3 regions of the Paenibacillus sp. FSL R7-0048 genome follow, and region 2 is predicted to be linked to each of the others. Evidence: predicted binding sites of a transcription regulator. Region 2 holds the regulator's gene; each other region holds the start of a gene.

Region 1 (3,290 bases), 4.0 Mb from region 2:
GATGGTGGAAGCGCTTAGCGCGTATTTCCGATTAGGGCTTGGCACAGGCAGTCCCTACATTCTGCTTGATCAGGAGTTGTACCATGTCGAGAGTTATCTTCATATTCAAGGTGTGCGATATGAGGAGATTCTGGACTACGAGCTTCGATATGATGAAAAGCTTGCTCAGTGCCAAGTCGTTCGCTTCATGCTGCAGCCTTTGGTGGAAAATGCGATTTATCACGGGATTAAGCCACTTGGGGATCAAAAGTGCAAAATTTCGATTACAGCATATAAACAGGCCGATTATTTGGTCATTAAGGTTGAAAATAATGGGGTTATGATTCCGGAAGAGAAGCTTGTGCAGATAAATCAAGCCCTTCTTGATGATACATATGATCGTTCTGCCACAGGCTTTGGGCTATACAGTGTAAACCATCGCATTCGACTAGCTTACGGAGTGCCATATGGCCTTGCAGTGAAGAGCGAAGATGGCATTACCGTTATGGTCATTCGAATACCTTTGGACGGGGAGCGGAATGAAGATGTGGAAGATTGTCATCGTCGATGATGAAACGATCATTCGCAAAGGCTTGCGACAATACATTGAGGAGAGTCCGTATCTTTTTGAGGTTGCAGGAGAAGCGAAAAGTGCAAACGAAGCATTGAATATGGTGGAGGAAGCCCCACCACATGTATGTCTTGTGGACATCAACATGCCGAATATGAATGGGCTCGATCTGATGAACATATTGCGCGAACGCTGCCCGTCGGTTCTGGTTGTCATTATCAGCGGGTACGATAACTTTGAATATGCGCGTCAAGCCGTGCAACTGCAAGCATTCGATTATGTATTGAAACCTGTGCCGAAGAGTGATCTGAACAAGCTGCTTCATCGGATCGATGAGCATCTTCAGGTAAAATATCCTTTGCATTCACATGAAGACAGGGTGGATAAGGAGCGGGAGCTTCCCGGGTATACAGGGGATGGAACAGTGCTTATCCAAAAAGTGACCGAGTATATTGACGGTCATTATCAGGATCCGGAGCTGTCTATTACTCGAGTAGCAGCACTATTTCATATCAACCAAACCTATCTTAGTAAGCGTATGAAGCAAGAAATCGGTGCTTCATTCCTTGACTATGTCACCGAGCTTCGGATATCGAAGGCGAAGGAGATTCTGGATGACGTAATGCCGAATATCAAAATCGGGGATCTGGCCGTGAAGGTAGGGTATAAGAGCCAGTACTATTTTAGTCGTGTGTTCAAAAATAGAGTCGGCTCAAGCCCCTTAGAGTACAAAAAGCATCCGTTCGGTTATGGATAGGAGGGCCATTCTCGTCCCTCTGCAGCACGCCATAGATGTTATGCTCGGAGCCGCCTTCTATCAATACGGTTGGATTTTAAACATGAGCGAGAAGATGAAGTTAAAGCATCCAATAGTGCAATATTTTTATGAACTAAGGCGTAGTACATTATAAAAATAAATAACTTCATTGAATATTCAAGAGCAGATAAACTGTCCGGAAGTGTCTTAGGACTCCTCATATAAGTTTGTTCACATTGTCCACCCACGCATGTGGAGAGTGTCGCTCTACTGGTAAGGAAGGATACAGTGCTATGAAATCCTTATATTTATTGGACTTTACGGACAAGTATGAGAAAAAATGTTGTTAAAGAGATGGCATCATTGCCGTCTCTTTTTTGTTTCACTTTTTTAGTATTGCTCTGACTCTGGTTCCCGCTGCCGCATCCTACGATCACAAGCATGAAAGACTGCACGAAAATTAGTGTTGATGCTTATGTTTAACCCCTCTCTGCTCTGCTAGGTGACAGGCATCATAGACGTACCTGCGTGATGTTGCTACGATGTTCCATGGAAATTAAGTGAAAGTGATCACAAGAAATTACAGAAGGAGTCATTTATCGTGAAAAGAATCGTAACACTGAGCACCCGCAAACTGATGGATACCGCAAAACACGGCGGATGCGGCGCATGCCAGACCTCTTGCCAGTCCGCTTGTAAAACTTCCTGCGGCGTTGCAAACCAGAAGTGTGAAAATGCAATGAACAGATAGGATTCGGAATTTTACCGCCCATTGCTCTGCTGATGGGCGGCTATTTTTAAGAAATGAATGCTTCCTCTAAAGGATGGCAAAGCCGTTTCTACTTGTGTGCAAAAGGAGCTTGATTAGTAAGTATGATTCATCAATATAAACTAAACGGATACAATATCGTGCTCGATACCTATAGTGGCTCGGTGCATGTTGTTGATGACCTAGCATATGAAATTATAGCGGATTATGAGAAAACTTCTGTCGACCAAATCGTGACAATGATGTTAGAAAAATATAAGCATGATTCCAGCATTTCTGAGAGTGACATTCGAGAAACCATCGTGGATATCGAGGAGCTTATAAATGATGGACAGCTTTTTACAAAAGATGAGTATGAGAACCTCTCGCTCGATTTAAAAAAACGAAAAACTTATGTCAAGGCACTCTGCCTCAATGTTGCGCATACCTGTAATCTATCATGCGACTATTGCTTCGCTAGCCAGGGGAAATACAACGGAGACCGAGCGATCATGAGCTATGAGGTTGGACAAAAAGCTATCGATTACCTGCTTGAAAATTCGGGTCATCATCGAAATCTGGACATCGACTTTTTCGGCGGGGAACCGCTTTTAGCCTGGAAAGTGGTTAAACAGATCGTAGCTTATGCAAGAAGCAAAGAACAAGAATACAAAAAGAAGTTCCGCTTCACCTTCACGACGAACGGGATGCTGCTGAACGATGAGGTCACCGAGTTTTTAAATCAGGAAATGTACAATGTCGTATTAAGCCTGGATGGAAGAAAAGAGGTACATGACCGACTTCGCCAAACGGTTAACGGAAAAGGCAGCTATGATCATATTCTTCCGAAGTTCCAGGAATTCGTTCGTAAGCGCGGAGACCAAGAGTACTATGTACGAGGAACCTATACCCGTAACAATGTTGATTTCACTAATGATATATTTCATATCGCAGATCTTGGTTTTGACAAAATCTCGATGGAACCGGTCATTTGTGATCCAAGGGAACCCTATGCACTTACCGAGGAGGACCTCCCGGAGATATACAACCAGTACGAAATTCTCGCCAAGGAAATGATCGGGCGTGGTGAACAAGGCAAGGGGTTTACCTTTTATCATTACATGCTTGACCTCTCGGAAGGACCTTGCATCCAGAAGAGAATCACTGGCTGTGGTTCAGGAACGGAATATCTTGCCGTCACCCCTTGGGGAGAGCTTTTTCCTTGCCACCAGTTC
Region 2 (3,290 bases):
TCCGCAAATGTTATTATCATAGGGCCAAGCATGAAGCTGGGATTGCTGACGTGGTTATTACGAACCACTCCAAGCTATTCGCAGATGTTAAGGCTGGGCACCAGCTGCTTCCGGCTTACGAGCATCTTGTCATTGATGAAGCACATCATTTAGAAGATGTGGCTGGTAAACATCTTGGCATGCATATGAAGCATTTCACTGTGGCACACACATTATCGCGGCTGTATAAAGATAGCCGAAACGGACAGCTTCCTGCTCTGCGTCAGATATTACAGTCGTCAGGCAGTGAAGAGGCTTCAGAATGGAGCGGAGTCATCGATCGGATCTACCCGGATCTGCTTACCGTCAAAGAAACCTGGGATGCACTCAGCGACAAGCTGTTCAGCCTTTTGCCGGAACGCAGTGATGCAGGGGCAGGGGAAGCGGGACAACTGGTTATGCGGTTGATTCCCGCCCGTAAGCCGAAGGATTGGGATGAATTGGTTGCGCTAGAGAACACTATGAATCTGACGTTAAGCGACATCATCCGTAAGGGTGATAAAATGCTTAACGAGATGCGTGACCAGGAAAGCCAATCCTCAGCAGACAGCCTTGTTACTGATATTAGCGGTTTATTTAAAGATTTGGCTTCCATACGTGAGCAAGTAAGATTCTTTATGGGGCTGAATGACGATAATGTAGTATATTGGTTGGAGGCAAATGGAAATTACCGCAGCAAATCACTTCAGCTGTATGCCGTCCCTGTGGATGTTAGCAGCCAGCTTAAAGAGTTGTTCTTCGATAAGAAAAAAAGCATCGTGCTTACCTCGGCGACGCTATCTGTAGATAAATCTTTTCAATTTATGATTGATAATCTCGGACTTAACGAAGCAGTAGAAGAGGGACGTCTAATGACCTCACTCCTTCCATCTCCCTTTAAGTATCGCGAGCAGGCACTGCTAGTTATACCGCGTGATTTTCCTAGTGTGAAGGGGAGTGTGGGCGATGCTCGATTTGTCGATACACTCGTACAGTCATTATCGGAAGCTGCTAAAACAACACGTGGGCGGATGCTGGTTCTGTTTACTTCTTATAAAATGCTGCGTCAGGTATATGATCCGCTTAAAGAGGCTTTGGCCTCACAAGAGATTACGGTGCTTGGTCAAGGCGTGGAAGGTGGCAGCCGGAGCAAGCTGATCCGCCGCTTTCAGGACAGTGCAGCATCCGTATTGCTGGGGACGAGCAGCTTCTGGGAAGGTGTAGATATTCCAGGTGAAGCACTGACTTGCCTGGCCATCGTGAGACTTCCGTTTCAACCACCGAATCACCCGTTGGCGGAAGCGAAGTCGGAGTTATTGCAGGCCCAGAAGAAGAATCCGTTCATGAAATTATCTGTTCCTCAAGCGGTTATTCGTTTTAAGCAGGGATTCGGAAGACTGGTTCGCACGGCGCAGGATCGCGGAATAGTTATTGTTTATGATACAAGGGTTATTGAATCTCATTACGGGAAGTATTTCCTTTATTCATTGCCTGGTCCCAAAATGGAGCATATGCTTACTGATCAAATGGTCCCTCGCATAGCGGAATGGCTAGAGGATGGCGGCGCTTCTTAAAACGCTCGTCTTCAGTTTAGCTCCTCCTTATCCTTAAGGGCGGTGTGTTACAGTACCGTCCTTAATAAGGAGAGGTAGACGTTTAAATATGGATTTTCACAAGAACATTACTATTTTTAGGAGGAAAAATATGAAATCGGATAAAATATCAGAAGCCGTTGTTCGCAGACTGCCTGTGTACTTGCGTTTTTTGAATGATCTCCAGAATCGCGAAATATTAACAGTTTCCTCTCAGGAACTTGGACAAAAGCTTGATCTTAATCCCGCACAGATTCGTAAGGATTTAGCATATTTTGGTGACTTCGGCAGAAAAGGTATCGGCTATGATGTAACGTATCTTATTGAGAAAATCCGTCATATCCTGAAGCTGGATCAACAGCTTAATGTAGCTTTAGTTGGAGCAGGTAATCTCGGACATGCCTTGTCTAATTACAATGCATATCTTAAAGATACTATGAAAATCACGGCTATATTTGATTCGTACGCTCCTAAGGTTGGACGTAAGATCAACTCCCTTACTGTGCAACCGATGGATGAACTAGGCAGCACGATTCGTGAGCAAGGTATTCGCATTGCCATTATTACCGTACCTGATTCAGAAGCTCAAAATGTAGCAGATATTCTCATTTCTTCTGGGATTGAAGCGATTTTGAACTTTGCCCCTGTGATTCTGAAGACACCACCGAATATCCGGGTGCATGCAGCTGATTTTACAACTGATCTGCAAAGTCTTGCTTATTACTTGCGGGATGGAAAGGAAGAAAGCGAACATGAACAACAATAAAACGATAATTAAGGGCGGGTATTTTCTGACTCCGGGAACGGATGAGCCGGTTCTGAGTGGATATATGACTATTGAAGATGATTTAATCACTTACATAGGAAAAGAAGAGCCTCAGATGGAAGCTGGAGTGCAAGTGGTTGATGGCAGCCGTCTGCTGTTCATGCCTGGACTTGTAAACACACATGGTCATGCGGCGATGTCTTTGCTGCGTGGATATGGAGATGATTTAGCGCTACAAGTGTGGCTTCAGGAGAAGATGTGGCCAATGGAGGAAAAGTTCACCGGTGATGATGTATACTGGGGAACCTCCTTATCTGTATTGGAAATGCTGAAGGGTGGAACTACGACCTTCCTCGATATGTATGATCATATGGACCGAGTAGCCGAGGTAGCTGAGTTATCAGGTATCCGTTCCGTATTGATGCGTGGTGTGATCGGGTTATGTCCAGAGGATGTACAGAATCACAAGCTTGCGGAAGCAATTTCTTTTGCCCGTAACTGGCATGGAAAGGCTGAAGGTAGAATTACTACTATGATCTCGCCGCACGCCCCTTATACTTGCCCTCCGGACTTCCTGGTTAAGTTCGTGCAGGCAGCGCATGATCTGGATTTACCGATGCATACGCATATGTCCGAAACGAAACGTGAAGTGGAACAAAATGTGGCGGATTACGGGTTGCGTCCTGTAGCTCACTTAGAGAAGCTTGGCATGTTCACACGTCCCTCGATAGTTGCACATGGTGTTCATTTAAATGATGAAGAGATTGAGATCTTGGCTCGCCATAATGTGGGTGTATCTCATAATCCGGGCAGTAATTTGAAGCTGGCTAGCGGAGTGGCTCGGGTTACTGATCTTCTAAAAGCTGGTGTGAAGGTGTCTCTTGGCACGGATGGCGCGGCAAGCAACAATAACT
Region 3 (3,290 bases), 4.5 Mb from region 2:
TGATCAAACTCTTCGTCAGATAAGCCACGCGGATCTAATTTTTGACTTCTCAGTTTCAACAAGTCTACCACGTTGATATATCTAATTTTAAGGTTCGGCAGTTTTTCATGCAGGATAGAGATGGCAGCCAAGCTTTCGATAGTTGGTTCTGTACCTGCAGAAGCAAAGACAACATCAGGCTCTCCACCTTGATCGGTGCTTGCCCAGTCAATAATCTTCAGTCCTTTATCCACCAGCTCTTGTGCTTCATCCGCACTGAACCATTGTGGACGAGGATGTTTGGAAGAAACAATCAAGTTAATTTTTTGACGGTCATTTAAGACGGTGTCAAAGACAGCCAGCAAGGAGTTGGCATCAGCCGGCAAATACTCACGGATAAATTCTGGTTTTTTATCAGCCAAGTGACCTAGCAAACCTGGATCTTGGTGAGTGTAACCATTGTGGTCTTGCTGGAATACAGTTGAAGTTGCTACCACATTCAATGATGGAATATCCGCACGCCAGCTTTGATCTGTTGCTTTACGCAGCCATTTGAAATGCTGAGTAATCATCGAATCCACGACACGCAAGAAAGCTTCATAGCTTGCAAAGAAACCATGGCGACCTGTCAATACGTAACCTTCAAGCAAACCTTCTGCCTGATGTTCAGACAATTGGGAATCGATAACACGGCCATAAGAAGCTAGGAATTCGTCATTCGGCTCAATCACTTGATCCAACCATTGACGTTTCGTCACTTCAAAGACAGGTCCCAGACGATTGGACATTGTTTCATCCGGTCCGAAAATTCTGAAATTGCGGTTCTCTTCGTTCAGAGAGATAACATCTTTCATGTATTTACCCAGAACGGCCATATCTTGTGCTATTACTTCACCTGGTTTGGAATTATCAAGTGCGAACTTACGGAAATTCGGTAAGTTTAGATCTTTAATTTGGTTGCCAGCATTAGTAACTGGGTTCATTCCCATACGTCTGTCGCCAGTTGGCAGAATCTCAGCAAGTTCAGCGTTCAGACGACCATTGTCATCAAATAATTCTTCTGGTCTATAGCTGTTCATCCACTCCAATAACGCTGGAGCATGCTTCATATTTTTTTGATCCACTGGAATCGGCACCTGATGGGCACGGAAAGAGTTCTCATTCGGAACACCATCCCATTGCTTTGGACCCGTCCAGCCCTTAGGAGAACGGAAGACCAACATTGGCCAAACCGGACGCGTCAGGTCATTGTTGTCACGTGCATTCTTTTGAATCGCTTCAATTCTTTCAACGATGGTATCAAGCACCTTAGCCATTTCCGGATGCATTAGATCAGGATTTTCGCCTTCAACGAAGAACGGTTCCCAACCCATACCTTTAAAGTATGCAGTAATTTCTTCTTTGGATTGACGAGACAGAATCGTTGGGTTACTGATTTTGAAACCATTTAAGTGCAAGATCGGCAGAACTGCACCATCAGTAACTGGATTGATGAACCGGTTGGAGAACCATGAAGCCGCTAATGGGCCAGTTTCAGCCTCTCCATCACCAATAACAACCGCGGAGATCAAATCTGGATTATCCAGAATTGCACCTACACCATGGGATAGAGAATAACCTAATTCGCCACCTTCGTGGATCGATCCAGGTGTTTCAGGGGCAGCATGGGAAGCAACTCCACCTGGGAAAGAGAATTGTTTGAACAATTTCTTCAGGCCTGGGATATCTTGTGTGATTTCCGGATAAATTTCAGTATAGCTACCATCGAGATAGGAGTTCGAAACCATAACCTGACCGCCATGACCAGGGCCCTCGATGTAGAACATATTCAAATCATATTTAGTAATGACCCGATTCAAATGGGCATAAATAAAGTTCTGGCCTGGAATAGTTCCCCAGTGTCCAATGGGCTTAATCTTTACGTCTGCTTCTTTCAGCGGTTCTCTTAACAACGGATTATCTTTCAAATACAGTTGACCTACAGAGATGTAGTTAGTTGCGCGCCAGTATGCATCAAGCTTCTCTAAATAAGTTTTTGATGAGTAATCAACATCCATGGATAATACCATTTCTTCCACTCCCCAAAATTTTTTCTGTGTCTACATTGCCGTAATTTCTTCCACAAGTACATCATACCGCCGCGAAAAATTAATTCAACCTTTTCAACAAATGATACGGTCCAATTTTGTGAAAATATGAACATAGTATGAAATACAGTGTCAATTGTCTGTAAAAATACGTCAATATTAATATATATGTAAAAATATGGACTGAAGTTTGCGGGGGTATTTGCTCCTTATCCTTCATCTATTTTGCGCAAAACAAAAAAAATAAGACCGAGAAAAATTCCCCAGTCTTACTTTTAATGAACGGACACAAAGGTATTAAATTTTAAGTATTTATAGTGGAAGCGCATATGGGAGAATTCAAATGGCGTGCCATTATCTAAAAAGAAAATCCCTTCCATAATGCTTACTGGCTCATTTGCCTGCAAATGCAGCAGCTCTTGATCCGTAGCCTCAGAGGGTTCTGCGGATATCGATAAAAAGGATTTGGTTACCGCCAGATTTCGTGAATCCTCCAAATAATTAAAGATAGATCCTTCAATAATGGTCTGATTTAAATTCTGCACGATTTTGATTGGGATATAACCCGTTTCAATCATAAAGGGTTCATCATCAAAAAGACGTAAGCGAATGATTTTGTAAACAAAATCATGAGGGCCTAAAAACAGATCCCGTTGTAGTTCTTCCGTTGGTGGAATGACCTCAAATTTCAAAACTTTAATCTTTGGCTTCTTCCCATTCATTTGAAAATTGTCGGTGACACCTAAATTAGAGCCTTCGTAGTTAAAAATAGATTCATTTTTTATGTATAAAGGATTTATAAATGTCCCTGAGCCACGCTTTTTAAAAATAATGCCGGCATTTGCCATTTTAGTCAGAGCACTTTTAATAGAACTACGACTCACTTGATAAGTTTCACTAAGCGTTCGTTCATCCGGTAATTTCATATCGGGAAACTGCCCAGCAAAAATTTTCATTTTTAAGTCATCAATAATTTGTTTGTAGACAAACTGTGTCATGAAGTACTCCTTTTCAGGTCGATACAAGTTTTATTTCAATCTTTACTATAACATAATAACCAGACGTTTATAATCTATCCGGCCAGCTTATTTACGTCGGCGATTTGTCATGCGATTGTACATCACTAAACCGGCAATGACCATGCCCAGCGTCCCCATACTACTTGCTGATTCAGCCTGCATACCAAACAAAATGCACAGGTTAGTGACCAAGCTTTTTGTAAGT

The links. Region 2 encodes Rex, which represses fermentation and respiration genes when NADH is low (regulators of the CRP and FNR family bind a similar motif). Its sites were predicted from a motif close to TTGTGAAATATTTCACAA; they were not measured.
Region 1: a site for Rex is predicted at 1,866-1,883, ahead of scfA (six-cysteine ranthipeptide SCIFF). Genes of this name have one in related genera too.
Region 3: a site for Rex is predicted at 2,165-2,182, ahead of NSQ91_RS01180 (phosphoketolase family protein). Genes of this name have one in related genera too.

What each region holds. Positions count from the first base shown of each region.
Region 1 covers NZ_JBBORF010000001.1:814,268-817,557, forward strand. Annotated here, with positions in the region: gene NSQ91_RS03530 (histidine kinase) at 1-550, shown strand, start outside; gene NSQ91_RS03535 (response regulator transcription factor) at 525-1,307, shown strand; partial or broken gene NSQ91_RS31965 (SF0329 family protein) at 1,378-1,461, shown strand; gene scfA (six-cysteine ranthipeptide SCIFF) at 1,909-2,058, shown strand; gene scfB (thioether cross-link-forming SCIFF peptide maturase) at 2,181-3,290, shown strand, end outside.
Region 2 covers NZ_JBBORF010000001.1:4,790,833-4,794,122, reverse strand. Annotated here, with positions in the region: gene dinG (ATP-dependent DNA helicase DinG) at 1-1,592, shown strand, start outside; gene NSQ91_RS21375 (redox-sensing transcriptional repressor Rex) at 1,723-2,376, shown strand; gene NSQ91_RS21370 (amidohydrolase) at 2,363-3,290, shown strand, end outside.
Region 3 covers NZ_JBBORF010000001.1:253,574-256,863, reverse strand. Annotated here, with positions in the region: gene NSQ91_RS01180 (phosphoketolase family protein) at 1-2,048, opposite strand, end outside; gene NSQ91_RS01175 (GntR family transcriptional regulator) at 2,342-3,064, opposite strand; gene NSQ91_RS01170 (hypothetical protein) at 3,152-3,290, opposite strand, start outside.